Regions from separate parts of the Pantoea sp. SGAir0430 genome, predicted to be linked through region 2. Evidence: predicted binding sites of a transcription regulator. Region 2 holds the regulator's gene; the other holds the start of a gene.

Region 1 (14,770 bases), on a different replicon from region 2:
CGCATCATCCTTATCGATTAAGCGCCATCTGGCAAGGCGTTTGCTGCAGGTTATCTATGCAGATGCTGCGCGTTCCGCCTGTTGTCATGCAAGGGTAGACTTTTCACTCACCCCAAAACCAGGAGAGGGTTATGAACAAGGCTTCCCGTGCTTTATTAATTGGTGCTTCGCGCGGCCTCGGCTTCGCGCTGGCGGAGAATATGCTGCAGCGTGGCTATCAGGTGGTGGCGACCGGCCGCCAGCACTCCCTTCACGCGCTGCAACAGCTGGCGCAGCGCTACCCGCAGCAGCTGAAGGTGGAGAGCGTGGACATCACCGTGCCAGCAGAGGTCAACGCCCTGCATCTGCGGCTAAGCGGCCAGCAGTTCGATCTGCTGCTGGTCAACGCGGGCGTGAAAAATGACGATCGCGAAACCCTTGCCGATGTGTCGACGGAAGAGTTTATTCGCGTAATGGTAACCAACGCGCTGAGCCCGCTGCGCGTGCTGGAAACCTTCAGAAACAACGTCAGCGCGCGCGGCACGCTGGCGGTGATGTCCTCCGGCCAGGGCAGTCTCACCAACAACACCCATGGCAACTACGAGGTGTATCGCGGCAGCAAAGCGGCGCTGAATATGTTTATGCGCAGCTTCGCCGCGCGTCACGACGATGCACGCACGCTACTGCTGCTGGCCCCCGGCTGGGTGCGCACCGACATGGGTGGCGCCGGGGCGCGACTGAGCATTGAGGAGAGCATCCCAAATCTGCTCAACACGGTGGAAAGCCAGACCGGACGCGGCGGCCTGCACTATCTCGATTACCTCGGCCGCGTAGTGCCGTGGTAAGCGTTTCACGCCAGCTTGCGTTCGATCAGCTGACGCAGCGTGGCGCGCAGCCAGCGGTGCGCCGGGTCTTCGGCCCGGGCGTTATGCCACAGCAGCGAAAGTGCATAATCCGGCATGCCGATCGGCACCGCCGCCGTACTCAGCGCATAGCGCTGTTGCCATGCCTGCACCAGTCCCTGCGGAACGGTCGCGAACAGCGGCAGACGCTGCAACATTAGCGGTAACACCGAGAAGTGCGGCGTGACATAACGCACGCGGCGCGTCAGCCCCTCGCGGGCTAACGCGGCGTCCAGCGCACTTTCACTCACGCCGCGATAGGAGACCAGCGCATGCTGATACTGCACGAACTGCGCCAGCGTCAGCGGTGGCGCAAGGTCAATTTGTCCACGATGCCATACCGTGCGGAAGCCGGCGCGCGCAATGTGCTCCCGCGTGAGATCGTGACTGGTTTCCTCTCCGACGGTCACCACCACGTCAGCCTGCTGCTGCTCCATCAGCGGAATGGCCTGCCACGGATCGGCAGCCACCACCCGGATATCAATATTTGGGGCCGAGGCGGCCAGCTGCAGCAGTAAATCGGGCATCAGCCAGTGCTCAAGCCAGTCGCTCATGCCGAGCGTAAAACTGCGGCTATCGTGCGCGGCATCAAAGCGATCGGCAGTGAAAATAACGCGATGGACGCTCTGCAGCAGCGGTGCGATCTGGCGCACCAGCTGCTCTGCGCGCGGTGTGGGCGTCATGCCTTGCGAGGAACGCACGAACAGCGCATCGTCAAACATTGCCCGCAGTCTTTTTAATGCCGCGCTGACCGCCGGCTGCCCCAGATAAAGCCGGTTTGCCGCCTGAGTTACGCTGCGCACGTCATAAATGACCAGCAGCACAATCAATAAGTTAAGGTCGATTTTGCTGAAATCATTTTCATTGATGCTTTTCATGATTTTAATCGATTTAAATAATGAAACAGCCTCAGTATAGTGACCTGCAGTAACAGGCACCACGCTTTAGGAGGCAATATGACCCTGCACATAGGTGAATGCAGCATTGATAAAGTGATCGAGCAGACCAGCTCACTCCCCTTCGCTGCGCTGTTTCCGGCACACCGCGAGACGATGGGCGACACGCTGGCACAGCAGCCAGCAGAGCTATCCATCCATAGCTGGGTGGTGCGCACCGCTCGCGACACCATCGTGATTGATACCGCAACGGGCAATGGCCGTAACCGCGATAACAAGCCGCTGTTTCACCAGCTGCAAACCGCGTGGCCGCAACGTCTGGCCGAAGCGGGCGTCGACCCTGATGAAGTGACGCTGGTGCTGATGACGCATATCCACACCGATCACGTCGGCTGGAATACCTGCTGGCGCGCTGGCCGCTGGCAGCCGATGTTTCGTCATGCGCGTTACATCTGTTCAGCGCGTGAACTGGCACAGTGCCGCAGCACGCCGTCGATGCAGGCGCTGTATCACGATAGCCTTGCGCCGCTGCTGGCGAGCGGCCAGCTGGAAACCATTGATGTGCAGCACTCCCCGCTGTTTGCCGGTGTGCTGCGCTATATGCCGACGCCGGGCCACAGCGTCGATCACGCTTCAATTGTGCTGCAAAGCGCCGGTGCCCACGCGGTATTTAGCGGTGATGTGATGCATCATCCAGTTCAGTTTGCACATCCGCAATGGAACTCAGTTTTTTGTGAGGATTTACCACGCGCCGTAACGTCACGTCAGTTACTGATAGACTGGTGCATCAGCCATCAGGCACTCTGGTGCAGCTCACACTTTGCCGGCAGTTCGTGCGGCCGGGTTTCGCCAGAGCGGCAATGGATTCCTGTGGAGGCCTGAACCATGCAATACGCTGATTACCTCACCGCGTCGCTGGGGGATATGCAACAGGCGCTGGCCCAGCGCCGGGTGAGCGCACGCCAGCTCACCACATTTGCGCTGCAGCGCATTGCTGACGTGGATCAGCCGCGCTACAACGCCATCAGCTGGCTGTTTGCCGATGACGCGCTGGCTGCGGCCGCTGCCAGCGATGCCGCACGGCAGCAGAATGCGCCAGTTGGCCCACTGGCCGGTATTCCGCTGCTGATTAAAGACAACATTGAAGTCAAAGGCTGGCCGACCAGTGCCGGTTCGGCGCTGCTGCGCGATGTGATTGCCAGCGAGGATGCACCGCTGGTTACGGCTCTGCGTCAGGCTGGCGCAATCCTCATCGGCAAAACCACCATGCATGAACTGGCAGCAGGCATCACCGGCGCGTCGTCGCTGAGTGGCTTCACCCATAATGCCTGGCAGCAAGGCCGTTCTCCGGGAGGTTCAAGCAGCGGTTCAGCCGTGGCGGTGGCCGCAGGCTTCGTGCCGCTGGCGATAGGCAGTGATACCGCCGGTTCGGTGCGCATTCCGGCCGCGTTTAATGGCCTGTTCGGCTTACGTATGACGCGCGGTGCACTGAGCAGCGCTGGCATCGTGCCGCTGTCGCCCACCCAGGATATCCCCGGACCGCTGGTGCGCCACGCGGCTGATTTGCGGCTGATCAGTGAAATACTCACGGGCCAGCGTTTTTCCCGTCCCGACCGGCCGTTGCGCATCGGCATCTGGCAGGAAGGATTTGCCGCAGAGGAAACGGAGATTAACCAGGCGGTGCAGGACGCTGTGGCGCCGTTTCAGCCGCGCATGCTGAGCTGGCCGCAGCTGGAGACGCTGGCGGCGGAAGCCAATATTATTGCCTATGAATTTGCTGACGCGCTGGCCGCCTGGCTGGCGGATAAATCGCAGGCACCGCTGCGCACGCTGGCGGCGATTGCCGCGTCAGGACGCTATCATCCCCAGCTGGAGGCCACCTTCAAAATCCGCGCGCAGCATCCCGGCATGCAGAGTGACGGCTATCGCGAGGTGCAGCTGCGCCAGCAGAGACTGTATCAGCAACTGGCGCAGTTTTTTCAGCAGCAGCAGATCGACCTGCTCGCTTATCCGGTAGTCCGCCATCCGCCAGTGAAGCATGGCGAGTTACAGCCTGGCAGCAACGCGCTGATCTCAGCCGTCACCGGCGCACCGGCAATCAGCATTCCGGTCGGCCTGAGTACGGAAGGGTTACCCATCGGCCTGGAGCTTCTGGCGCTGCGCGAGCGGGAAGATGTGCTGTTAATGGCGGCAGAACAGATTGAACAGGCGCACCCGCCGTTCAACTGTGCAGCGCCAGCCCTTTGATGGCTTTATCCACCGCCTTTTTCGGGCCGCGCAGCGCGATGCCCACCAGGTTGAGATTATCGGCGTCTTCGGCCAGAAACACCGCGCGGTTGGCGGCATCGTGGCCGGTGGAAAACATCGCTTCGACGTAGGGAATCAGCGTTAACTCGCGCTCCACGCCCTGGCGATGCGCCCGTTGCAGGCCGGCTAAATCGGCGGCAAACACAAGCATCGGCTGGCCGGCCATGTTGCCGTACTGACGACCGAGCGCGTCGACGTAGGGTTCACCCATCATCTCCGGCGCGGCTGCCGCAATGCCGGTCGCCAGAAAAGCCACCACATTCAGGCGCTGCCAGGTGGCTAAATCATCACGTACGATCAGGGCAATTTTGGTATCAAACATCTGTCAGAACTCTCCGGTGAGGATTAAAAATCCCATCATCGGATAGCCGGCAGAGAGCGGTATAGAACGTTTGTGCACTGGCGCTGATAGGCGGCGGGCGTCAGGCGATAAGCACGCTGGAACCAGCGGCCAAGATGGCTTTGGTCGGCAAAGCCCACCTGCGCTGCGACCTGCACTGGCTCAACGCCCTGTGCCAGCAGCGCACGCGCGCTACGCAGCCGCAGCCGTACCAGATAAGCGTGCGGCGACTGGCCAAACGCCTGCTTAAACTGGCGCGTCAGGCGGAAACGATCGATGCCGGACAAGCGCGACAGATCGTCCAGCCCGATGTCCTGCGACATAAAATCGTGCAGATAGTCACGCAGCAGATGCATCTGCCGCTGGGCGTCACTGAGCTGCACGCCGGGTTTATTTTCCAGATGCCGGGAAAGCAGTGTGAGCAGATGATCCAGGCTCTGATCGCGCGCCAGTCGCCCTTCCCGCTGATGCACCGCAAACCATGCCTGCTGAATCGCACTGGCCAGCTGCGCATCATCGGTGAGCGTGGAGCGAAACGCCCCCTGAATATTCGCCACATCGCCCAGCCCGCGGCGCTGCATCATCTCCGCCACCCAGGGTTGTGGCAGATAAAGCATCACATAGGTAAAACCGGCGGCATCGGGCGCGTGACCATCGTGTACCGCGCCCGGCTCAATCAGAATAGCGCGGCCCGGCGTGCTGGTGTGCAGCGCGCGGTGACAGTTAAAGCGCTGCAGCCCCTGCTGCGTCACGCCGACCAGCAATTCGTCGTGGTCATGCGGATCGTAAGCGTGGCCGCAGAAGTGCGCGTTAACACTTTCGATGCCCGTCTCCTCATCGCGACGGAAATCAACCCAATCGTTAGTAGCTGACATAGCGAATTCGTGACCTCTGACGGCGTATCAGGCATAGCCTAGCAGCCGGAACCACAGATAATCCAGCGGTAACAGCAGCAGCGCGCTCAGCACGAACACCAGCAGACACAGCTGCAGACCGGCTCTGGCAGGCACATTCCCCAGCCCCATTGCCACCACGATGGGCGACGCCTGATATGGCAGCAGCGGTGTGGCGTAGGCAAAAACCTGCAACATCACCACGCTCAGTAGCGGAAAGCCCGAAGCGGCAGCCAGCTCCTGCGCCATCGGCGTGACCATCGCCGGCACGCCGTTGGCGGTGAGCACAAAATTCAGCAGCGTCACCAGCGCATTGAGCACGGCAAAATTACTGAATGACGGCGAGTCATGCAGCGGCAGCAGGTGAAGCAGTGCATTGGCGATGAGCCGCCCCAGGCCAGAGTCCACCACCACCGTGGCGACGCCGAGAATGCCGGCGATATAGATGCAGGTGCGGAAATTGACGCCGCTGGCAAAATCGTCGCCCGAAAGAAAGCCCACACGCGGTAACAAACACAGACACGCCGCGGCCAGCCCGACCCACGCAGCGGATAAGCCGTGCAGGCTGTCGGTCATCCACAACAGTAACGTGACGGCCAATAGGGCAATCAGCCGCCATTCGCGCCCGCTTAGCGCCGGCAATGCTTCCCGCGTTGCCACCGGCTGCGGCTGAGCGCGGAACAGCAGCGTAATGCAGGCAACCAGCAGAATACCTTTGCCCAGCCCCACCACCGGCATGTGCAGCAGCCACCACGGCAGCCATTGCAAATGCAGCTGGTACGCGCTTTCCGCCGCGCCGCTCAGCACCAGGTTTGGTACGTTGGCGGGCAGAATACTGGCAGAGAGTTGAAAGGTGCCGAAGCCCACCGCCAGCGCCAGCCCAATGCTGCCGCGACTGCACGGCCGGATACCGGCCCGCTCGCCCAGCGCCAGCACCACCGGCATCAGCAGCGCGATGCGTCCCATGTTCGACGGCATCACCAGCGCCAGCAGATAACTCAGCAGCACCGTGCCCGCCACCATCCGCGGCCAGCTCTGGCTGAACGGCACCACCAGCCAGTTGGCCCAGCGTTGGGCAAGGCCCACTTTGCGGATCGCCGCGCCCAGCACAAAACCGCTCAGCACCAGCCAGAACGCTGAGGAGGCAAAACCGCTAAATACGCTGCTGGCTGGCGCTATCGACAGCAGCATCGCCGCCGCAAAAAAAAGCAGCGCGGTAAGGTATTCCGGCAACCGCGCCAGCGCCCACAGCAAAATTGTGATGCTGACCACCAGCGTGGTCAGCCAGAATGAGGTATCAATCATCATGCCTGAACTCCCTTTCTTCGCAACTGCGCACAAAGCGCATCAGCATAGGGCAATCCCTGTCGCAGAACGCTGCGGCAGTTAACAGTTTGTTAACTCGCCAGCTGCGTCAGCCACTGAATCAGCGCCTCGCTGCCGGGCTGACTGCGGGAGCGCTGTGGCCAGGCGAGGAAATAGGGTTTGCTCAGCGGCAGGCTGAGCGGATCCACCACCTGTAGCGCGCCGCGCGCCAGTTCGCCAGCAATCAGGCGACGCTGCCCCAGCAGCACACCGGCCCCGGCTACCGCCGCGTCGATCGCAAGTGAGGTGAGATTAAAGCTGAATGCCGGCTGGACCGCCGGCTCCATGCTGCCTTTGGCCTGAAACCAGCTGCGCCAGTCGGGCAGAAAGCGTCCTTCATTGCCCCAGTCCAGATGGATCAACGGCGCCTGGCTGAGCAACGATTCGCCCGGGTAACGCTGGATCAGCGCCGGACTGGCGACCGGCAGCACCTCGTCACAGAACAGCCGTTGCTTGTCGAGTTGCGGGTAGCGATCCTCACCAAAGCAGATGACAAAATCTGCCGGTGTGGCGCTGAAATCCACCGGCGCATGAGTGCCGTGCAGGCTGAGATCGCAGCCCGGGCAGTGAGCCCGCCAGGCGGTGATATTTGGCAGCAGCCATTTCGACGCCAGCGCCGGCAATGAATAGAGCGTCAGCTTTGGCATGCTGGCCGCATGGCGCAAATTTTGCTGCCCCAGATGCAGAATATCGAACGCTTCACTGACATAGCGCAGATACTCTTTGCCGGTTTCCGTCAGCATCACGCCGCTCTGGGTACGCACAAACAGTGCGCTGCCCAGCTGCGCTTCCAGCTGACGAATTTGCTGGCTGACGGCAGCCGGCGTCAGCGCCAGCTGTGCGGCGGCTTTCGCCAGGCTACCGAGTTCCGCTGCCACTTTAAACGACTGAATCACGCTGATTTTCGGCAGACGCGACGCGGGTGCAGGCATTAAGGTTTCCTTAGCAAGGTATTAAATATTTATCGTTAGGCATCAACATATCAGGCCGTTACAGTCTCTACACCTGCCAAAAACGAGAACCACCGCCATGTCTGCTTTGATTCGATTTGATTTACATCCGCTGGCCGACGCCGACTGGCGTCAGCACTGTCGCCAGCAGCTTGAGCAACACGGCGCGCTGGTGCTGCGTCAGTTTCTGCAACCGGCTGCGCTGCAGGCAATCGTGGCCGACGGGCTGGCTCAGCGTCATCTGGCGTACCACACCGTCAGCAAACACAACGTTTATCTGCTGAAGCCGGACGACGCGTACCGTGCCGATCATCCACGCAATCGTGATGTGATCAGCACCAAAGGTTGCATCACCGACGATGTGATTGCGGCCGAATCGCCGCTGCGCCAGCTGTACAATGACGAACTGTTTAAACGCTTTCTGTGTGATGTGCTGAACGAGGAGGCGCTGTATCCGTACGCCGACCCGCTATCGTCGATTAATCTGCATTACGCACCTGATGGCCAGGAGCTGGGCTGGCACTTTGATAACTCCTCTTTCGCCATCACGCTGCTGGTGCAGAAACCGCACGCTGGCGGTGTGTTTCAGTATGTGAAAGATCTGCGCGATGCGGACGCCGGCGAGATGAACTACGACGGCGTCGCCGCCGTGCTCGATCAGCGCCAGCCGGTCGAGGCGCTGGAGATTGATGCCGGTGACCTGGTGCTGTTTCGCGGGCGCAATTCGCTGCACCGCGTGACGCCCACCGAAGGCGATGTCACGCGTATGCTGGCGGTGCTGGCCTACAACACCCAGCCCGGTATCGCGCTGTCCGAAACCGCGCGCATGACCTTTTACGGCCGGTTATAAGCCACCAGCGCGCGCCAGCCGCGCAGGAAAATCTGCCGGGTACGAAACGCAGTTAAGGCGCGCCAGTCTTCATCGGCGGGCCAGAACCCCTCCACCAGCTGTTGCTTCAGCGCGCGTCCGGCGTGGCTTGCCGGATCGCCCTTCAGATGCAGCCAGTGATCGTCGCGCACCCTGCGGTGCATCTCCTCACCCGGATAAGTGCCGCACTCCACCACCAGCGGCAGCAGCTGCGTGTCAGGCAGCGACGTCAGCAGAAACTGCGAGACATAGCCCGTTGCCGTGGCGGTCACGCCGGTGTCGCTGTCGCGCCCGGCGCCGGTAAACAGCAGCGTCAGCCACTCATCGTATAACGTTTTGCCCCAGTCATGCGCCGGATAGCGCTGTTCAGCAATCGCCAGCAGCATCGGATGGCCCCACGCGCCGGCACCGGTGTGCAGGTCGAAACTCAGGATGACCTGCGCCTGACGCAGATGCTGTTCGACAATGGCGTGCAGCGTGCGGTGCGACCAGGCCGGCTGCTGCCCGCCATAAAACAGGCCATCTGCTGCCTGATATTGGCCCGCTTCCACTACCCGTTTCAGCGCCGGCCAGCCTGACTGCTGCAGCGTCTCCGCCAGCAGCCGATCGGCATGTGCGCGGTCGCCGTGGTACAGCTCGTGCCATAGCGCATAGTGCGGATTAGCAGGTGCGGGCTGGCTGAAATCGATGAAATTCCGGTTGAGATCGATATTGTCTTCATTGACGCGCCGCAGATGCGCAGCGCCCCATGGATTCAGCAGATGGACCAGCACAAGGGCGCAGTCGGGCGGTAACGCGGCGACATCGAAGCTATCAAGCCAGGCGATCTGGCTGTCTGAACCGTAATAGCCCTCCACACCGTGTGTGCCGGAGAGAATCAGCATGCGTTTGGGAGCCGCCGGATCGCCGATCACCGCAACGTCGGTGTACAGCGCGGCCCCGTCGGGCGCGGTCAGCGGATGGCGATAGGCAGTCAGCGCGCCGTGCTGGCGCGTGACAGCGGCCAGGAATCGCGCCCGCTGATGGGTATAATCAGGGAGTAAAGACATGATTTTCCTGTGCGTAATGAAGGCAAATCGCCCTGCGATTAGGGATAAACCTTAACTTTAAAGTACTTCTGCGCCAGCCGGTCGTAAGTGCCGTTGCTGTGCAGCGCAGCCAGCGCATTGTTGATTAAAGTAAGATTGGCCGTATCGCCTTTACGCAGCCCGATACCTACGCCGTTCCCCAATAATGCTTTATCCACCAGCGTGGCTTTATTGACATAACCCTTGCCTTCCGGCGTGTTGAGAAAGCCCTGCTCGGCCGAAACCGCATTCGCCAGGCTGGCATCGAGTCGACCCGCTACCAGATCCGGATAGATCTCCATCTGATTCGGATACGAGACCACGTTGACGCCCTGCGGTGCCCACTTCGTTTTGGCGTAGGTTTCCTGGATGGTGCCCTGCGCGACGCCGATATTCTTCCCGCGCAGCGTGCTGATATCCGCCGTCAGCGTGCTGTTGGCAGGCGTCAGCAGCGCGCTGGGCGTGATGTATAGCATATCGCTGAACGCCACCTGCTCGCGGCGCTTCTCCGTCATCGACATCGCCGACAGAATGGCGTCAAATTTCTTCGCCTGCAGCGCCGGAATGCTGCCGTCAAAGCCAATCTGCACCCACTGACATTTCACTTTGGCCTGCGCACAGATGGCATTGCCCAGATCAATATCAAAACCCTGCAGCGAGCCATCGCTGGCTTTGGATTCGAACGGTGGAAAAGTGGGATCGACGCCAAAACGCAGCGTCTGCTGCGCCGCAGCCAGTTGGCTGAGGGCGCTGAGTGACAACAGTAAGGCAAAAGACCAACGCTTTTTCATGATGCTCTCCGGCAGGCTATCTCACAGGTTTTAACCTTGTAATAACACGATGCCGCTGACGCCACCATCAAAAGCGCGCAAAAATGCAGAGCAAATTCTTATATATGTTAATGAGTTAGCGAAATTTGTCGCGCCATTAAGTTTTACTTAACGCTCTGTCATGATTTTGTCATCAGGGGCTCATGCCGCTGTCAGCCTCGGTTTTCTATGCTAACCCGCGTTATACTGCCCGCCATCAGCAAGCGGCCGCCACTGCCGGGAGATCGCATGAAAATATTGGTGATAGAAGATGAAGCCGGGGCGCGTGATTACATGCGCAAAGGATTGACCGAGGCCGGTTTTATCGTCGACGTGGCGGAAAACGGTCAGGATGGCCTGTTTTATGCGCAGGAGCACCATTACGATCTGATTCTGCTGGATGTGATGATGCCCGGCATCAATGGCTGGGAGGTGATGGCGCAGCTGGATAAGCAATTGCAAACGCCGGTGATTTTCCTCACCGCCAAAGGCACGGTGGAAGATCGCATCAAAGGGCTGGAGCTGGGTGCCGATGACTATCTGGTCAAGCCCTTCTCCTTCGCCGAACTGCTGGCGCGCGTGCGCACTCAATTGCGTCGCGGTAGCCAGCAGAAGCTACCCGACATCCTGACGCTGGCCGATCTGCAGCTGGATATTGCCCGTCGCCGGGTCGAGCGCGCCGGACAGCGCATCGACCTGACCAACAAAGAGTTCAATCTGCTGCATCTGTTTCTGCTGCATCCCGGCGAGGTACTGACACGCACGGTGATTGCGTCGCGCGTCTGGGATATGAATTTTGACAGCGACACCAACGTGGTGGATGTGGCGGTAAAACGGCTGCGGCAGAAAATTGACGGCCCTTTTAACCGACCATTAATTCATACCGTGCACGGTGTCGGTTATCGCTGCGAAGCTGAAACATGAAACTCCGCTCGCTCGCCGTCCGCCTTTCGCTACTGCTCAGTGCTACGGTGGTGGTCATTTTTACACTCAGCGGCATGGCGCTGTATCACGCACTGGCGAAGCAGATCGGCGTGCGCGATGACGCAGCCCTGCTGACGCGCATCGATCAAATGCGCACACTGCTGCGCGATGAAGATGCGCTGACGCTGATTCAGCAGAAGCCGCGGCTGTTCGCCAACATGCTGGGTAATACCGAATCGTTGCTGGTGCTGCGCTTTCCCGGCCAGCCGCCGCTGATCGTGATCAATCCTGGCGGGCGTCCGGTGCCAGCCATTACGCCGGTCGCCGCCGATCAGCCGTTAACCCTGCAATCGGTCCACCATCAGCAGGCGGCGGACGGCACGCCGTTTATTGCCGCCGCCGCGTTAACGCCAACGCGCGATGGCAGTGGCCAGATCGAAATCATTACCGGTCGCCTGATGAGCGACCGCACGCAGACCCTCACCGGCTATCGCCACCAGATTATCCTGTGCACCGCGCTGGCGGCGCTGCTGGTCGCCGCGATCAGTGTGCTGCTGGTGCGCCGCGGCCTGACGCCGCTGCGCCGGCTGGCAGCAGAAGCCGGGGTGATCGACGTGCGGCGGCTGTCGCATCGCATTGAACTGACCAGCGCGCCAGGCGAGCTGCAACCGCTGCTGGCGGCGCTCAACCAGATGCTGAGCCGGCTGGAGCAAGGTTATCAGCAACTTAGCCAGGTCTCAGCGGACATGGCACACGATCTGCGCACGCCGATTGGCACGCTGCTTGGCCAGACGGAAGTGGCGCTGAACCAGCCGCGCAGCGTCAGCGAGTATCAAACGCTGCTGGGTTCCAATTATGCGGAGCTGGAGCGGCTAGCGAAGATGATTGATAACATGCTGTTTCTCGCCAAAGCCGCAGACGCCAGCCAGGCGCTGGACAGGCAATGCATCGATCTGACCCCGCTGGGTGAGCGGTTGAGTGACTATTTTGAGGGTATGGCAGAAGAGCATGGCATGCAGCTTGTCATCTCGCTTCACGGCGAGTTGCACGCCGATCCGCAGTTGTTACAGCGCGCGCTGGCTAATCTAATCGCTAACGCGCTGCATTACGGCACGCGTGACGGCACCATTCACGTCTCCAGCATCACGCAGCCAGACGCCATGCTTTTGGTGGTGGAGAATCAGGGGCCGACGCTAAGTCAGGCGCAGCAGGCACGCCTGTTTGACCGCTTCTGGCGCGCCGATGCGTCGCGTCAGCAGGGCGGCAGTGGGCTGGGTCTGTCAATCGTGCGCGGGATCATGCAACTGCATCAGGGCAGTTGCACGGTGAGCAGCGAACACGGCATCACCCGTTTCTGCCTGCGGTTCCCACGTTAAGCGCGCAGGTGCGCAGGTGCGCACCTGGTTAAGTCCCTTAGATAAAGGTGAAAATTTCGTCCTGCGGCAGACGCGATTTCGGCAGCGTGGCGTTGAAATCTTCCTCACTGCGATAGCCAAGCGAAACCAGCACCACGCTGGTAAAGCCCTGTTCACGCAGGCCCAGCGCCTGGTCAAGTGCGCGCGCATCAAAGCCTTCCATCGGGGTGGCATCAATGCCGAGCATCGCTGCGCCCAGTAACAGTCCGCCCAGCGCCAGATAGACCTGTTTCTCCATCCATTGCGGCACATCGCGCAGCTCATAACGGTGCATATCCACGTAGCTGCGGCGGCTTTTATCCTGCCCGGCTTTGGCTTCGGGTTTAGCAAAACGCCCGTCTTTTTCTTCCTGCGCCAGCACATTTTGCAGGTGCGCTTCATCCAGATCGGTGCGCATGCACAGCGCAATCACGTGTGAGGCGTTCAGCACCTTAGGGTTGTTGTAAATGAACGCGCCGCTGGTGGATTGCGCCATCTTTTCCCGCCCTTCCGCAGTCGACGCGACAACAAAGTGCCACGGCTGCGAGTTAACCGATGACGGGCTGTTGCGCAGCAGGTTAAGCAGCGTGTCGATCTCCTGCTGCGGCAGCGTTTTGCCCGCAGAGAAAGCTTTTACGGTGTGACGGCGGGCAACCGCATCATTAAGGGTCATGAGAGTCTCCTGATTGAAGATTGCGCCGGAGCGCAGATAAATAGCAAAGTCGCTACCATAACCGTCCGGGCTGACGGACGGTTAACCTTACGTGTTTTAATGACTTAAAAGCCGCTGAGGACAATCTTGCCGCGTGCACGACCGCTCTCAATCAGCGCATGCGCTTTACGCAGGTTGGCCGCGCTGATGCTGCCGTGATGCTCGCCGGCGGTGGTCTGCAGGGTTTGATCGTCAATCAGCTGACTCACCTGCTGTAGAATCTGATGCTGGCGCTGCATATCGGCGGTATGGAACAGCGAGCGGGTAAACATCAGTTCCCAGTGCAGCGAGATGGCTTTGCGCTTCAGCGGCACCGCATCCAGTGTTTCCGGATCGTCAATCAGCGCCAGTTTGCCCTGCGGAGCCAGCACATCGATCAACTGCGGGTAGTAGCTGTCGGTATGGGTCAGTGAGGCCACGTAGCGCACCTCTTTATGGCCAATCGCTGCCAGCTGCTCACCCAGCGGACGCTGATGATCGATAACATGATGGGCACCCAGCGAGCGCACCCAGTCGGCAGTTTCCGGGCGAGAGGCGGTACCAATGACCGTCAGTCGGGTCAGTTTGCGCGCCAGCTGCGTCAGCATCGAACCCACGCCGCCGCCCGCGCCGATGATCAGCAATGTGCCTTCGTCGGCAGCATCAATTTCCAGGCGATCAAACAGCAGTTCCCACGCGGTAAGAGACGTCAGCGGCAGCGCGGCGGCATCGGCGTCGCTCAGCGTGCGCGGCTTGAGTCCGGCGATGCGTTCATCCACCAGTCCGTACTCGGCATAGCTGCCAGCGCGTGTGATGTCGCCAGCGTAGTAAACTTCATCGCCGGGCTGAAACAGCGTGACATCGCTGCCCACCGCCTCGACCACGCCCACCGCATCCCAGCCGAGAATGCGCGGCGTGTCTGTCGGGGCGCCAGCACGCACTTTGGTATCAACCGGGTTGACCGCAATCGCGCTGATTTTTACCAGCAGATCGCGTGCGCCTGGCTGCGGTTTTGCCACGTCCAGTTCATACAACGCATTTTCATCTGAAATCGGTAAACCGTTTTGGCTATAAACAATCGCTTTCATGCAACAGGCTCCAGGTGAGTGAATATTTTCAGGGTGTTGACAGCAGCATAGCCAGACATCGCGCCGGGAAAAATGCCTGTTGCAGGACAACACTTTCACTCGTAGAGTGAAAATCCCGATAATGGCGAGAACGCCGATGATTCGTTTAGAAGATGTCACCCTGTTTGTGCGCTCTGCCGCGCTGGGCAGCTTTTCCCGCGCAGCGCGCGAAGCCAACCTGCTGCCCGGTCAGGTCAGCGCCGCCATTCAGCGGCTGGAGCGCGATCTCGATCGCCGCCTGTTTGCGCGATCGACGCG
Region 2 (14,770 bases):
CTGGTGTCGGCGGCGATCAAACAGATTGCCAGCAACGCGGGCGACAAAGCGCACACCATTGCTGGTGTCACCAGCGCACGTCTGTTAGCGCAGAACGAGCAGGGTGGTCTGCTGGCCGGCCCGCGCTACAAAGCGCCGGTTACGCGTTAATCTACCTGGCGCGGCGATCAGCTGATCGCCGCGCCACTTCACGCATCACTCGCCCGGCAGCTCCAGTTTACTGTAGCCGAGCCCGTTCATTTTACGCACCCGGATCTGCACCGGGATGCGCTCTTTCATCGCTTCCACATGACTGATCACACCGATGGTTTTCCCGCTGGCGTTGAGCGCATCGAGCGCATCCAGCGCGGTGTCCAGCGTTTCGGCATCCAGCGTGCCGAAGCCTTCGTCGAGAAACAGTGATTCAATGCGCGTTTTATGGCTGACCAAATCGGACAGCGCCAGCGCCAGCGCAAGGCTGACGAGGAAGCTCTCGCCGCCGGACAGCGTACGCGTGTCGCGCGTGGCATCGGCCTGCCAGGTATCCACCACTTCCAGCTCCAGCTCATCGCTGACGCGGCGCTGCAATAAATAGCGGCCGTGCAGGCGATCGAGCTGGCGGTTTGCCAGCCACACCAGATGATCGAGGGTTAAGCCCTGAGCAAAGCGGCGGAACTTGTCGCCTTTGGCCGACCCGATCAGATCGTTGAGGCGGCTCAGCTGTGCCAGTTCCGCTTCGTCAGCGGCGATCTGCGCCAGCAGCGTTTGCTGCTGCTGACGCTGTTGGGTATCGCTGTGCAACTGCTGCTGCGCTTCCCCTTGCTGGCGTGCGTTGTCACGCAGCGCCACGCGCAGCTGCTCCAGCCGGGCGGCGATGGTACAAGCATCGGCATCGCTGAGCGCGGCCGGGCGCTGCTGCTGGTGATCGCTCAGCCGCTGCGCCAGTCTGGCATGCAGCGCGGCGTGCTGCTGATGCTGCTGCTCCAGCGTTTGCAGCCGCTGGCGCAGCGTCTGCACCTCATCTTCCGCCAGCAGCGCGGCGCGCAGGGCGCTTTCGTCAGCGAAATCACTGAGCAGCAATGCCTGCCGGAAGGCGCTTTCGGCGTCCGCTGTGCGCTGCGCCAGCGTCTGCTGCTGGCTGACAATCTGTTCATACTGACCTTTCAGGCCGTGCAGCTCGCTTTGCGCCTGCTGCCAGCGCTGCAGCTGTTGCGCCAGCGCCTGGTCATGCTGTTGCAGCGCGGCGTGCTGCTGCTGACGCGCGTCCGCCACGCGCCGGTCGCCAAACAGCTGCTGGCGCTGCTGCTGCTGGGCCTGCTGCTGCTGTTGCAGGTGGTTAAGGGCTTGCTCCAGGCTGGCGACCTGCTGCTGTTCACGCGCCAGAGTTTGCTGCAGGCTGCTGCCTTCCGTTTCGCTTTTCGCCAGCTGCGGCTGTAGCTCAGCAAGTAACCGCTCACTTTCCTGCCACTGCTGCCAGCGCTGCTGCAGCGTTTGCAGCCAGCCGGCGCGCTCGGGCGCTGCAGGCAGGCTAAGCTGATGGGCAGCCAGCTGCTGTTCCAGCTGCTGCAATTGCTGCTGACACGCCTGACGTTCACCACTGATGCGCTGGTCGAGCTCATCGCGCTGCTGTTGGGCGCTGGTGAGCTGCTGCTGCGCCAGCAGTTGCTGCTGCAGATGCTGCTGCCAGCGCTGCTGCTGGTGCAGATGCGCGTCTTTGGCCTGCTGCAACGTGACGGCCGCCTGTTCACGCGCCTGCAACTGCTGCTGCTGGCGGGCTTCGAGCGCGTCCTGCTGCTGCTGCCAGGCGCTGAATTCTGCGTGCTGTTCAGCGCTGAAGGTAAGCGCCAGCTCACCGCACAGCGCCTGCCAGCGCTCGCGGGTGGCGGCGATCTGCTGGTCGAGATCGGCGATTTCCTGTTGCAGCGCCTGCTGTTGCTGCTGCGACAGTTTAAGCTGCTCGCCCCGCGCGGTACCGGCTTCCCTGAGCTGCATCACGCGGCTCTCCAGCGCGGCCAGGCGCTGTTGATTTTCGTCCGGCTGCAACTGCTGGTAGCGGTCGATGGCCGGATGCTGGCAGGAGCCGCACAGCGGGCAGGGCTGTTCCGGCTGCAGCCGGGCCCGCTCGTCGGCCAGCTGAATAATCGTGCGCTCCAGCTCGCACAGGCGACGCACATCCAGTAGCGTCTGATGCTCGCGCTTGTACTCCTCGCGCAGCTGCTGCAACGCCAGCGCTTCCTGCTCAGCATGCTGCTGTAACTGCTGCAGCTTAAGCTGGCGCTGCTGGCGCTGCGGCTGGAGCGTTTGCCACTGTGCCGCCAGCAGGCTGAGCTGCTGACGTGCGCCGCGCTGCTGCTGATGCTGCGCCAGCGCCGTCCGCAGCGCCGGGCTGGCGATCTCCGCTTCCAGCGAAGTAAGCACCTGCTCCGCCTGCTGGCGCTGCTGCTGTGCCGCGGCTTCCGCCTGTTGCAGCGGCTGTGCCGCCTGTTCGCGCGCCTGCAGCGCCTGCTGCTGCTGTTCGAGCTGGCTTTGCAGTTGTTGCTGCTGCGCGCTGAGCTGCGTCAGCGTTTGCTCACGCTCTTCAAGCCGGGCGAGTTCGGCCTGCCAGCGCGCCAGTTCGCCGCCCCAGCGGGCGACAGCGGCTTCACTCAGGCGAAACGCCTGCTGCTGCGCCAGCTGTTGTTGTAAGCGTTCACTTGCCTGCTGATGCTGATCCAGCGCCTGCTGGCTGAGTAACAGGGTTTTTTGCTGTTCGCTCAGCAGCGCCTGCTGCTGCTCAAGCTGCTGTGCACGGCTGGCGATCTGCTGATCGAGCGGGATCACCTGTTCGCTCAGCAGCGTCTCCAGCTGTTGCTGTTCGGCCAGCGCGCGTTCACGTGCCTGCTGTGCGGCCTGATAGTGGCTTTCACCCTGCTGCAGCGCCGCTTGTGCCTGTTGCTGTTGCTGCTGTAACTGCTGCGCCTGCTGGTTCAGTGTCTGCTGGTCGCGCTGCAGCTGTTCGCGCTGCTGCAGTTTGTCGCGCAGCTTCTCCGCCGGTTCAGCACGCGCCAGCCGCTGGCGATCGCCTTCCGCCTGCTGCCAGGCCGCGGCGGCAGCCTGCAACGCCTGCTGCGCCTGCTGTTGCTCCGCGTTGAGCTGCTGCTGCTGCGTCAGCCACTGCTGCTGTTGCTGGGCCTGCGCCAGCTGCTCGCTCAGATCCTGTTCGGTGCGGGTGAGCTGGTCCAGCTGCTGCGCCAGTTCGGCGCGGCGGGCGTCATCGAGCAACTGCACCGCACCGGCGCGGGCGCGCAGCGTGTCGAGTGCCGCGCGCGCCGTGCGCCAGCGCTCGTAGATCTGCATCGAGATGTGGCCGTAGATTTCGGTGCCGGTCAGCTCCTCCAGCAGCTCGGCGCGCTCGCCGGGTTTGGCATTGAGGAAGGCGGCAAACTGCCCCTGCGACAGCATCATCGAACGGGTGAAGCGGGCAAAATCGAGACCGGACAAGGTTTCGATGGCTTTGAGCTTGTCACCGACTTTATCGGCGACGATCTGGTTGTCCGCCACGCGCGCCAGTTCGACGCGCGGCGCCTGCAGTTTACCTTCCGCCAGGCCGCGCGCGCGGTTCTGGCTCCAGAAGGCGCGCCAGGCTTCACCTTTGATCTCAAACTCCACTTCGGCGAGGCATTCAGCGGTGTCACGCGTCATCAGCTGATTTTCGCTCTGCGACAGGCCACCAAGGCGCGGCGTCTGGTGATAGAGCGCCAGACAGATGGCATCCAGCAGCGTGGTTTTACCCGCGCCGGTAGCGCCGGTGATGGCGAACAGCCCGTTGCTGGCAAACGGCTCGCGGCGGAAATCGATAAACCACTCGCCGCGCAGCGCATTGAGGTTTTTAAAACGCAGCGTCAGAATTTTCATGCGCCCGGATCCTCCAGCGTCGCCAGCGTGCTGCGAAACAGTTGCGTTAACTGCGCGCGCTGTTCATCCTCCAGCTGCTCCTCCAGCGCCAGCCGGCGGGCAAACACCTCTTCAACTTTCAGTTCGCTCAGGGTTTCGTTCTCCAGCCGCGCCAGGCTGCGCTGACGCTGATCGCGGCTGCGGCGCACCAGCAGCACCTCAACCGGCAGCGCGTCGGTAAGCTGTTCAATGCGGCGCTGCAGGTCGCTCAGGTACTCCTGAGTAGTGATTTCAATATCCAGCCACACCGGCAGATCGCCTTCATAGGTGTGAAACGCGGTCAGCTGCTGTTCGATCTCCGCCATGGCACCTTTCAGCATCTGCATCGGCTGGAATGACGGAATAACCAGCGGTGTGACGGACTCCAGCCGGGTGCTAAATTCCAGCAGGAATACGCTTTTCTCACGCCCCAGCTCATCAAAGCTGAGCGCAATCGGCGAACCGCTGTAGCGGATGTGATCGCTGTCGGCGATGCGCTGCGCACGATGGATGTGGCCCAGCGCAATGTAGTCGGCAGGCGGGAAGGCCTGCGCCGGAAAGGCGTCCAGCGTGCCGATGTAGATATCACGCACCGAATCGCTCTTGCTGACGCCCACGGTGGTGAGATGCCCGGTGGCGATGATCGGCAGCGTACTGCCCATGGCTTCGCGCTGCGCCACGGCGGCGGCATAACAGTGCTGATAGTGCTGCTCAATCGCCTGCAGCAGCGACAGCTGCTTATCGCGACCGGACTGACCCGCCTGGCTGCGCAGGATGTCGCGCGGACGCAGATAGGGAATGGCGCACAGCAGCGCGCCCGGCGTGCCGTCACGCTGTTGCAGCGTCAGCACCTGCTGCTCGCCGCCGGGCGTGGCGCTGGTAATGACGCGGGTATTGAGGCAGGCCAGCAGCTCGCGCGATTCATTCAGCGTGGCGACCGAATCATGGTTGCCGGCCAGCACAATCAGCTGGCAGCCGCTGGGCTGCAGCGCCACCACGAAACGGTTAAACAGTTCGCGCGCGTAGCTGGGCGGCGAACCGGTATCAAACAGGTCGCCAGCGACGATCAGCGCATCCACCTGATGCTGCACAATCGCGGCCAGCAGCCAGTCGAGGAATTGCTGGTGCTCGGCGGCGCGGCTTTTGCTGTAAAAGAACTGACCGAGATGCCAGTCAGCGGTGTGAATAATGCGCATGAATGCTCCGTGCCTGCTATCGCAAAGCGGCAGTATAACCGCTTAACAACGCAATGAAAAAAAAGCGAAACCGGTTGTCACAATTGCGCTTTTTATCTGATTATCATGAGGTGGGTTTTTCATAAAAGTGTCACAAAACTGACGCATAATGGCGCCGCAAACCCCCGTGACATGCCGTCACAATCGCAGGAGTAATAATGGCTAAGCGCATTTTGGTTGTGGAAGACGAAGCTCCCATCCGTGAAATGTTATGTTTCGTGCTGGAACAAAACGACTATCAGCCGATTGAGGCTGAGGACTATGACAGCGCGATTGGCAAGCTGATCGAACCCTGGCCCGATCTGATTCTGCTGGACTGGATGTTACCCGGCGGCAGCGGCATTCAGTTCATCAAACATTTAAAGCGTGAAGCCATGACGCGTGATATTCCGGTGATGATGCTGACGGCGCGCGGTGAAGAGGAAGATCGCGTGCGCGGGCTGGAAGTGGGCGCCGATGATTACATCACCAAGCCGTTCTCGCCCAAAGAGCTGATGGCGCGCATTAAAGCCGTGATGCGCCGCATCTCACCGATGGCGGTGGAAGAGGTGATTGAGATGCAGGGGCTGAGCCTCGATCCCTCCTCGCATCGCGTGATGTCCGAAACCACGCCGCTGGAAATGGGACCGACCGAATACAAACTGCTGCACTTCTTTATGACGCATCCGGAGCGCGTATACAGCCGCGAACAGCTGCTGAATCACGTGTGGGGCACTAACGTGTATGTGGAAGACCGCACCGTGGATGTGCATATCCGTCGTTTACGTAAAGCACTGGAAGTTTCCGGCCACGATCGCATGGTACAAACCGTTCGCGGAACAGGGTATCGTTTCTCTGCCCGCTACTAAACGGAGTCTTTTACCGTGCTGGAACGACTCTCCTGGAAGAGATTACTGACCGAGCTGGCGCTGGTGTGTCTGCCTGCGCTGGTGCTGGGTCTGCTGGTTGGCTATCTGCCGTGGTGGCTGTTACTGGCCGTGTGCGGCGTGCTGTTCTGGCACTTTAAAAATCTGATGCGGCTGTCGCACTGGCTGTGGATTGATCGTTCAATGACGCCGCCCACCGGGCGCGGCAGCTGGGAACCGCTGTTTTACGGCCTGTATCAAATGCAGTTGCGCAATCGCCGCCGCCGGCGCGAGCTGGGCAATCTGATCAAACGCTTTCGCAGCGGGGCCGAGTCGCTGCCGGACGCGGTGGTACTCACCACCGAAGAGGGCACCATTTTCTGGTGTAACGGTCTGGCCCAGCAGCATCTCGGGCTGCGCTGGCCGGAAGATAATGGCCAGAATATCCTCAACCTGCTGCGCTACCCTGAATTCTCCCGCTATATCCGCCAGCGCGACTTCAACAAGCCGCTGACGCTGGTGCTGAATAATCAGCATCACATGGAGTTCCGCGTCATGCCTTACAGTGAAGGGCAGTGGCTGATGGTGGCGCGTGACGTCACCCAGATGCACCAGCTGGAAGGGGCGCGGCGTAACTTCTTCGCCAACGTCAGTCATGAATTGCGTACCCCGCTGACGGTGCTGCAGGGCTATCTGGAGATGATGGACGACGCCGGGATGAATGAGCGCACCCGCAGCAAGGCGCTCAGCACCATGCAGGAGCAGACGCGGCGCATGGACAGCCTGGTGAAGCAGTTGCTGACGCTGTCACGCATCGAAGCGGCCCCCGCCATTGACCTGAAAGAGACGGTGGATGTGCCGACCATGCTGCTGCTGTTGCAGCGCGAGGCGGAAACCCTCAGCCAGGGCCGGCACAGCATCCATTTCCACACCGATCCGCACCTGAAGGTGTTCGGCAATGATGAACAGCTGCGCAGCGCGATTTCCAATCTGGTGTATAACGCGGTGAACCACACGCCGGATGGCACGCGCATCGACATCAGCTGGTTGCGCACCAAACAGGGCGCCGAATTTAAGGTGTGCGACAACGGGCCCGGCATCAGCGAGGAGCATCTGCCGCGCCTGACCGAACGCTTCTACCGCGTGGATAAAGCGCGCTCGCGCGCCACCGGCGGCAGCGGGCTGGGGCTGGCCATTGTTAAGCACGCGCTCGGCCACCACACCACGCGGCTGGAGATCAGCAGCGTGCCGCATCAGGAAACCTGCTTCCGCTTCGTGCTGCCACCGCGCTTGATTGTGGCGAACGGAATCCGCGAGAATGTGGCGCAGTAAACGCCACCGGACTCTGTGATGAAATCGCTGCTGCTCTCTCTTTTATTACTGTGCCCGCTGCTGGCGACGGCTCAGCAAAGCATGCTGACCGGCAACCTGAGCAGCGTGGGCTCGGACACGCTGGGCTACCTGATGACGCTGTGGGGCGAAGATTTCAGCCGTCAGTCGCCGGGCGTTAATGTGCAGGTGCAGGCGGCGGGATCGTCGACGGCGCCGACCGCGCTGGCCGCCGGGGCCGCTCAGCTTGGCGCCATGAGCCGGCCGATGCAGGTGGATGAGCGTCAGCTGTTTATCGCGCGCTATGGCTATGCGCCGCTGGCGGTGCCGGTGGCGATGGATGCGCTGGTGGTGGTGGTTAATCAGGACAATCCGCTGCCGTCCATCAGTCAGCCGCAGCTGGATGCGCTGTTCTCCGTGACCCGGCTGTGCGGCGCACAGCAGGTGCCGCAGCGCTGGGGCGATGTTGGCCTGCATACGGCGAACTGGGCAACGCGCAGTATTCAGCGCTTTGGCCGTAACTCCGCTTCCGGCACCTGGGGCTTTTTCAAGCAGCAGGCGCTGTGTCGCGGCGATTTCCGCGCTGACGTCGCGGAGTTTCCCGGCTCGGCGGCGGTGGTGCAGGCGGTCGCCAGCACGCCGAACAGCATCGGCTACGCCAGCTTTGGCTTTCACCTGAGCGGCGTGAAAACCCTGCCGATCGTCACCGCCAGCGGCGACAGCGTTATGCCGGATGCCGAATCGATCCGCAGCGGCCGTTATCCGTGGTCGCGCCCGCTGTATATTTACGTTAACAAGGCGCCCGGTAAACCGCTGCCGCCGCTGGTCGCCGCCTTTCTGCAGCAGGTGCTCTCTGCGCAGGGCCAGCGCCGTGTAACGGAGGCCGGCTACCTGCCGCTGTCCGATAGCCAGATCGCGCAGGCGCGCGCGGCGATTGCGCAAAACTAATTCACGCTGACCGATCATGAATTTTTTTCACGTCCCCTGAATTTTCTTCCATTGCCGCCGGTGGGGCGGCATGTCACTCTTATGGACATATAGCCATCCAGATGGCCAAAAATAACCGTACGCAATTATACCCTGACGCAATTATGTGTCAGTGCAGGAGTGAATATGCAACGCAACACCGCCCCGTTCCGCGCCGATACCGTCGGCAGCTTTCTGCGTCCCGCCGCCATTAAACAGGCACGTGAACAGTTCGCCAGTGGTGCCCTCAGCGCCGACCAGCTGCGTCAGGTAGAAGACGATGCGATTCGCCAGGTGGTGGAGCAGCAGCGCGCCAGCGGTCTGCAGGTGGTGACCGACGGTGAATTCCGCCGCGCCTGGTGGCACTTTGATTTCTTTGGCCATCTGCACGGCGTCGAGCTGTTTGAGGCCGATCAGGGCATTCAGTTCAACGGCGTGCAGACCAAAGCGCACGGCGTGAAGGTCACCGGCAAAGTCGCTTTTAACCCGCAGCATCCGATGCTGGACCATTTCCGCTTCCTGCAAAGCGTGGCCGGCGATGCGGTGGCGAAAATGACCATTCCCAGCCCGAGCGTGCTGCACTTCCGCGGCGGCCGTAAAGTGATTGATGCCACGGTGTATCCGGATCTGGAGCAGTACTTCGCCGATCTGGCAAAGACTTACAAAGAGGCGATCAAGGCGTTTTACGACGCTGGCTGCCGCTATCTGCAGCTGGATGACACCGTGTGGGCGTACCTGTGTTCAGGCGATCAGCAGCAGCAAATCCGCGAGCGCGGTGAAGATCCGCAACAGCTGGCGCGCATTTATGCGCAGGTGCTGAATCGCGCGCTGGAAGATAAACCGGCGGATCTCACCGTCGGTCTGCACGTGTGTCGTGGTAACTTCCGCTCGACCTGGATCTCGGAAGGCGGCTACGAGCCGGTGGCGGAAATTCTGTTTGGCAGCGTGAACATCGACGCGTTTTTCCTCGAGTACGATAATGAGCGCTCCGGTGGCTTTGAGCCGCTGCGTTTCATCAAACCCGGTCATCAGCAGGTGGTATTAGGGCTGATTACCACCAAAACCGGCGAGCTGGAAGACGCTGCACAGGTAAAGGCGCGCCTGCAGGAAGCGGCGCAGTTTGTCAGCCTCGACCAGATTTGCCTCAGCCCGCAGTGTGGCTTTGCGTCAACGGAAGAGGGCAACAGCCTGACCGAAGCGCAGCAGTGGCAGAAGATTCGTCTGGTTGTCGACATCGCACAACAGGTGTGGTGATGCTGTAAAGTTGTGCAAACAGGCGCGTAAAGCGCGCCTTTTGTGCATCCCTGCGGCGGTTTCTGCAAGGAGATCGCCCGCTTTGCAGAAACTTTAAGCAAATCATCTCAGGTGTTTTCCGACTATTTCCTGCTTATCCACTGCGTTCTGACGCTTTCCTGTTATATCCTTCTGGTTTTCCGATCCTGTATTGCCTTTCTTCGCTATAAACGTTTTAATTTGCGCCGTTGTCGATTCATCCCTCTGTGAACAGAAGAAAAGCAGTTTAAATCACCTGCGCTGTACCGATTCGGCCCGCATAACGCACTGGTCAAGCCAGTTAAGCCATTGTTTTCGCGCATCCAGGGGACAACACAAACCCAACTTCCACCGCAACATCAGCTACAGGCAGTACAGAAGTTTATGACACATCGTTTAACCTCCAGGGACATCCTGGCGCTGGGCTTCATGACCTTTGCCCTGTTCGTTGGCGCAGGAAACATCATTTTCCCGCCTATGGTCGGTATTCAGTCTGGTGAACATGTCTGGATTGCCGCCTTCGGCTTCCTGATCACCGCGGTTGGTTTACCGGTGATGACCGTGATCGCGCTGGCGCGCGTTGGCGGCGGTATTGATGCGCTCAGCTCACCGATTGGTAAAGCGGCCGGTCTGCTGCTCGCCACCGTGTGCTATCTCGCCGTCGGCCCGCTGTTTGCCACGCCGCGCACCGCGACCGTTTCATTTGAAGTCGGGATTGCGCCACTGACCGGCGACGGCCCGCTGCCGCTGTTTATCTATAGCCTGGTGTACTTCGCGCTGGTGATCGGCATTTCGCTCTATCCAGGCAAGCTGCTGGACACCGTCGGCCACTTCCTCGCGCCGCTGAAAATTGTCGCGCTGACCATTCTGGGCGTCGCGGCGCTGCTGTGGCCGGCTGGCGGCATTTCGCCGGCCACCGCCGACTACCAGCGTGCGGCCTTCTCCAGCGGTTTCGTGAACGGCTATCTGACCATGGATACGCTCGGCGCGCTGGTGTTCGGTATCGTCATCGTTAATGCGGCGCGTTCGCGTGGCGTGGAAGACAGCAAACTGCTGACGCGCTATACCATGCTGGCTGGCGTGATCGCCGGTGTTGGCCTGACGCTGGTGTACCTCAGCCTGTTCAAGCTGGGCTCCGGCAGCGGCGCGATTGTCGATCAGAACGCTAACGGCGCGGCGATTCTGCATGCTTACGTGCAGCAGACCTTCGGCGGTATGGGCAGTGTCTTCCTCGCCGCGCTGATTTTCGTCGCCTGTATGGTTACGGCGGTGGGCCTGACCTGCGCCTGCGCAGAATTCTTTGCGCAATACCTGCCGTTGTCGTATAAAGCGCTGGTGTTTATTCTCGGCCTGTTCGCCATGCTGGTGTCGAACCTCGGTCTCAGCCACCTGATTCAGATTTCGATTCCGGTGCTGACGGCTATCTATCCGCCGTGCATCGTACTGGTGGTACTGAGCTTTACCCTGAGCTGGTGGAATCGCAGCACGCGCATCATTGCGCCAACCATGCTGATCAGCCTGCTGTTTGGTATCGTCGATGCCATCAAAACCACCAGCTTTAAAGATGCGCTGCCGTTGTTTAGCCAGCATCTGCCGCTGGCCGATCAGGGACTCTCCTGGTTGCCGCCGTCGCTGGCGATGCTGGTGATTGCTGCGGTGGTTGACCGGGTGAAAGGGCGTGAGCAGGTTGCCGTTCACCAGTAAACGACATCGCTGTTAATTCCGACCACGGGCTTGCCCGTGGTTTTTTCATTTCCACAGGTACTGTTTGTTATGCAAGAAACCAATAAGCTCAAACGCGGACTGAGCACGCGCCACATCCGTTTTATGGCGCTGGGATCGGCGATCGGCACCGGGCTGTTTTACGGCTCGGCAGATGCCATCAAAATGGCAGGCCCCAGCGTACTGCTGGCCTACATCATCGGCGGCGCCGTGGCGTATATCATCATGCGCGCGCTGGGCGAGATGTCGGTTAACAATCCGCAGGCCAGCTCGTTTTCACGCTACGCGCAGGATTACCTCGGACCGCTGGCGGGCTATATCACCGGCTGGACGTACTGCTTTGAAATCCTGATTGTGGCGATCGCCGACGTCACGGCTTTTGGTATCTACATGGGCGTGTGGTTCCCGGAGGTGCCGCACTGGATTTGGGTGCTGTCGGTGGTGCTGATCATCGGCGCCATCAACCTGATGAGCGTGAAGGTGTTTGGCGAAGTGGAGTTCTGGTTCTCCTTCTTCAAAGTTGCCACCATCATCATCATGATCGTGGCCGGTTTCGGCATGATTTTCTGGGGCATCGGCAACGGCGGTCAGCCGACCGGCATCCATAACCTGTGGACCAACGGCGGCTTCTTTGCTCACGGTATCGTCGGCATGCTGCTGTCGCTGCAGATGGTGATGTTCGCCTACGGCGGCATTGAGATCATTGGTATCACCGCCGGCGAAGCTAAAGATCCGGCGAAATCGATCCCGCGCGCCATCAACTCCGTACCGCTGCGCATTCTGGTGTTCTATGTCGGCACGCTGTTTGTGATCATGTCGATCTATCCCTGGAACCAGGTCGGTACCGCAGGCAGCCCGTTCGTACTGACTTTCCAGCACCTCGGCATCGCCGCCGCCGCCTCCATTCTGAACTTTGTGGTGCTGACGGCCTCGCTGTCGGCGATTAACAGCGATGTGTTTGGCGTCGGCCGCATGCTGCACGGTATGGCGCAGCAGGGTCATGCGCCGAAGATGTTTATGAAGGTGTCGAATCGCGGCATTCCGTGGGTCACGGTGCTGGTGATGATGCTTGCCATGCTGGTGGCGGTGTACCTCAACTATCTGATGCCGGAAAAAGTGTTCCTGGTGATTGCCTCGCTGGCGACGTTTGCCACCGTGTGGGTGTGGATTATGATTCTGCTGTCGCAGATCGCGTTCCGCCACAAAATCGGCAAAGAGCAGGCCGGTAAGCTGCAGTTTGCTCTGCCGGGCGGCAGCGCTACGGCGTGGGTGGGAGTGCTGTTCCTTGCCTTTATCATCGCGCTGATTGGCTACTTCCCGGATACGCGTATCTCGCTGTACGTCGGGTTTGCGTGGATTGTCCTGCTGCTGCTGGCGTGGCCGCTGGCGAAGAAACGTAAAGCGTAAGAAGCTTTACTGCGGGCGAAGCGAGACTTCGCCCGCGTTGCATTACCAGTTTTTCCCCAGCGCCATCTCTCCGCCGTACGGATTCAGGTGATTGTTGTCATACCAGAGCGGCATGCCCTGATGAGTGACCAGACACCCCTGCGCATTACACAACGTCTCCTGCAGTGACAACACGCGCACGCCGCGCTGCTGATAATCCTTTAACAGATTTGCCACCGATGCGTTTGGCATCTGCATCTGCTGCGTGCGTTCCGCCGCCAGCGCCGCGCCATCCTGCGCGCTGAGCCAGCTATTCAGGCTGCGGCGCAGCGGCATATTGCGGTTATGGCTGTAGCGCAGCGGATCGAGCGTGATGGTCGGCACATCGTCTATCAGGGTGATCTTTTTCCCTGCCGCCAGCAGCTGCGCCACCACGGTATCCAGCCCGCTTTTCAGCGCCTGCAGATTGTCCTGCGCCGGATCGCGGAGACTGCGGAATCCGCTGCCCGGCTGCGCACTGAGGCCCGCCGCCCAGAACGCGCTGATCACCACTTCGTCTATTTTATCGCTCAGGATGATCGGCAGAACCCGCTGATTAAAATCGAGGCACTGCTGTGCATGCTGCGGTTTTTGCGGCATCGCGCGCGTGGCCTCAAGCAGGAAAGGGCAGGAGGCTTTGGTCAGCTGAAACAGCGGTTTCTGCTGCCGCCGGGCGTAATCGGCGACGTTGGCCGCCAGCGCCGCGGCATGGCTGTCGCCAATCAGCGCTATCGCCGGTGTGTCACTCTGCGGCTGGCACTGCGCATCACGGGCGGGCCGCGTGGCGCCGTAATCCAGCAGGCAGGGATCGCGCTGGGCGGCGACTTTCCATTCGTCGCCGAGCATCACCGCTTCACTGACGCGCGATTTCAGGCCACCGCTCTGCCACAGCAGCACCATGGCACCGGCTGCCAGCAGCGACGAGGCGCAGTAGCCGGGGATCAGCCAGCGCGTACCGCTGCGCGCCCGACGGAATGGCTGTTCGACGAAGCGCCAGGAGAGCCAGGCGATGACCAGCGCCACGGCACAGATGCTCAACGCCTGCCAGATACTGAGCGGTCGATCGCTGCAGATGCGTGCCAGACTGAGCAGCGGCCAGTGCCACAGATACCACGAGTAGAAAATTTTACCGATGAAGCGCATCGGCGCGTTCTCCAGCAGCCGCTGATTGAGCGGGCTGCGTGCACCGATCATCAGACAGGCCGCCAGCACCGGCAGCAGTGCCAGCCAGCCGGGAAAGCGATCGCTATGGCTGAGTAACAGCGTGGCACCGATGATCAGCAGCCAGCCAGCGAGATGACAGAGGCAGGCCAGCCGGCCGGTGACGGGGCGGGGTTGCCACAGCGCCAGCAGCACGCCGGCACCCAGCTCCCAGGCGCGGGTTGGCAGCAGATAAAACGCCTGAGTGCTGGAGAGGGGCGTTAACCACAGGCAGCCGGCCAGCGACAGCAGGCTGAGCAGTAGCACCACGCCGGTCATTGTGCGCCGCAGCCGCACGGCCAGCAGCAGAACAAACGGCAGCACGATATAGAACTGCTCCTCAATGCCCAGCGACCAGGTCATCAGGAGCGGATTGAGATCGGCATCCGCACTGAAATAGTCGCCACTCTTCAGTAACAGCATATTGGGCACCGAGAGAAACACCGCCATGCTGTATTTTGCCAGCTGGCTTAATTCCAGCGGTGATAACAGCAGATAACCGAGCAGCAGCAATACCATCAGCATAAAAAACAGTGCGGGCGCAATACGCCGGATGCGGCGTAAATAAAACTGATAAAACGAGAAGGTGCCGGCGGTAATTTCTTTACTGATAATACCACCAATTAAAAAGCCGGAAATAACGAAAAATATATCGACGCCAATAAAGCCACCCGGCACGGCGCTGACGCCGCAGTGGAACAGCACAACCAATATAATGGCGACAGCGCGCAGACCATCGATATCCGGACGATAGCGCAGCGAGACAGGTACAGACATAACAGGATCCCAGTTATTCAATGTTAATTTGCGATTTTATTACTGCGGGTAAAAATAGCTCGGCGCATCCTGTCGCCGAAAAATGTAAAAAGAGAAAGGTATTACTAA

Evidence for each region. Region 2 encodes PhoB, which activates phosphate uptake and scavenging genes when phosphate is short. Its sites were predicted from a motif close to CTGTCATAAAACTGNCNNAT; they were not measured.
Region 1: the regulator PhoB is predicted to act here: its motif matches at 10,514-10,533, upstream of E7738_RS20045 (heavy metal response regulator transcription factor).

What each region holds. Positions count from the first base shown of each region.
Region 1 is NZ_CP039428.1:230,124-244,893, forward strand. It holds gene E7738_RS19990 (SDR family NAD(P)-dependent oxidoreductase) at 132-824, shown strand; gene E7738_RS19995 (LysR family transcriptional regulator) at 830-1,759, opposite strand; gene E7738_RS20000 (MBL fold metallo-hydrolase) at 1,838-2,659, shown strand; gene E7738_RS20005 (amidase) at 2,663-4,024, shown strand; gene E7738_RS20010 (DUF2000 family protein) at 3,999-4,406, opposite strand; gene E7738_RS20015 (AraC family transcriptional regulator) at 4,442-5,299, opposite strand; gene E7738_RS20020 (SLC13 family permease) at 5,327-6,622, opposite strand; gene E7738_RS20025 (LysR substrate-binding domain-containing protein) at 6,715-7,614, opposite strand; gene E7738_RS20030 (HalD/BesD family halogenase) at 7,712-8,482, shown strand; gene E7738_RS20035 (DUF2817 domain-containing protein) at 8,467-9,549, opposite strand; gene E7738_RS20040 (transporter substrate-binding domain-containing protein) at 9,588-10,358, opposite strand; gene E7738_RS20045 (heavy metal response regulator transcription factor) at 10,626-11,300, shown strand; gene E7738_RS20050 (heavy metal sensor histidine kinase) at 11,297-12,676, shown strand; gene nfsB (oxygen-insensitive NAD(P)H nitroreductase) at 12,714-13,367, opposite strand; gene E7738_RS20060 (zinc-binding alcohol dehydrogenase family protein) at 13,472-14,473, opposite strand; gene E7738_RS20065 (LysR family transcriptional regulator) at 14,610-14,770, shown strand, end outside.
Region 2 is NZ_CP039427.1:1,981,689-1,996,458, reverse strand. It holds gene E7738_RS09670 (DUF799 domain-containing protein) at 1-150, shown strand, start outside; gene E7738_RS09665 (AAA family ATPase) at 196-3,873, opposite strand; gene sbcD (exonuclease subunit SbcD) at 3,870-5,087, opposite strand; gene phoB (phosphate response regulator transcription factor PhoB) at 5,285-5,974, shown strand; gene phoR (phosphate regulon sensor histidine kinase PhoR) at 5,990-7,303, shown strand; gene E7738_RS09645 (PstS family phosphate ABC transporter substrate-binding protein) at 7,322-8,248, shown strand; gene E7738_RS09640 (cobalamin-independent methionine synthase II family protein) at 8,414-9,520, shown strand; gene brnQ (branched-chain amino acid transporter carrier protein BrnQ) at 9,923-11,242, shown strand; gene proY (proline-specific permease ProY) at 11,312-12,667, shown strand; gene E7738_RS09625 (acyltransferase family protein) at 12,710-14,662, opposite strand.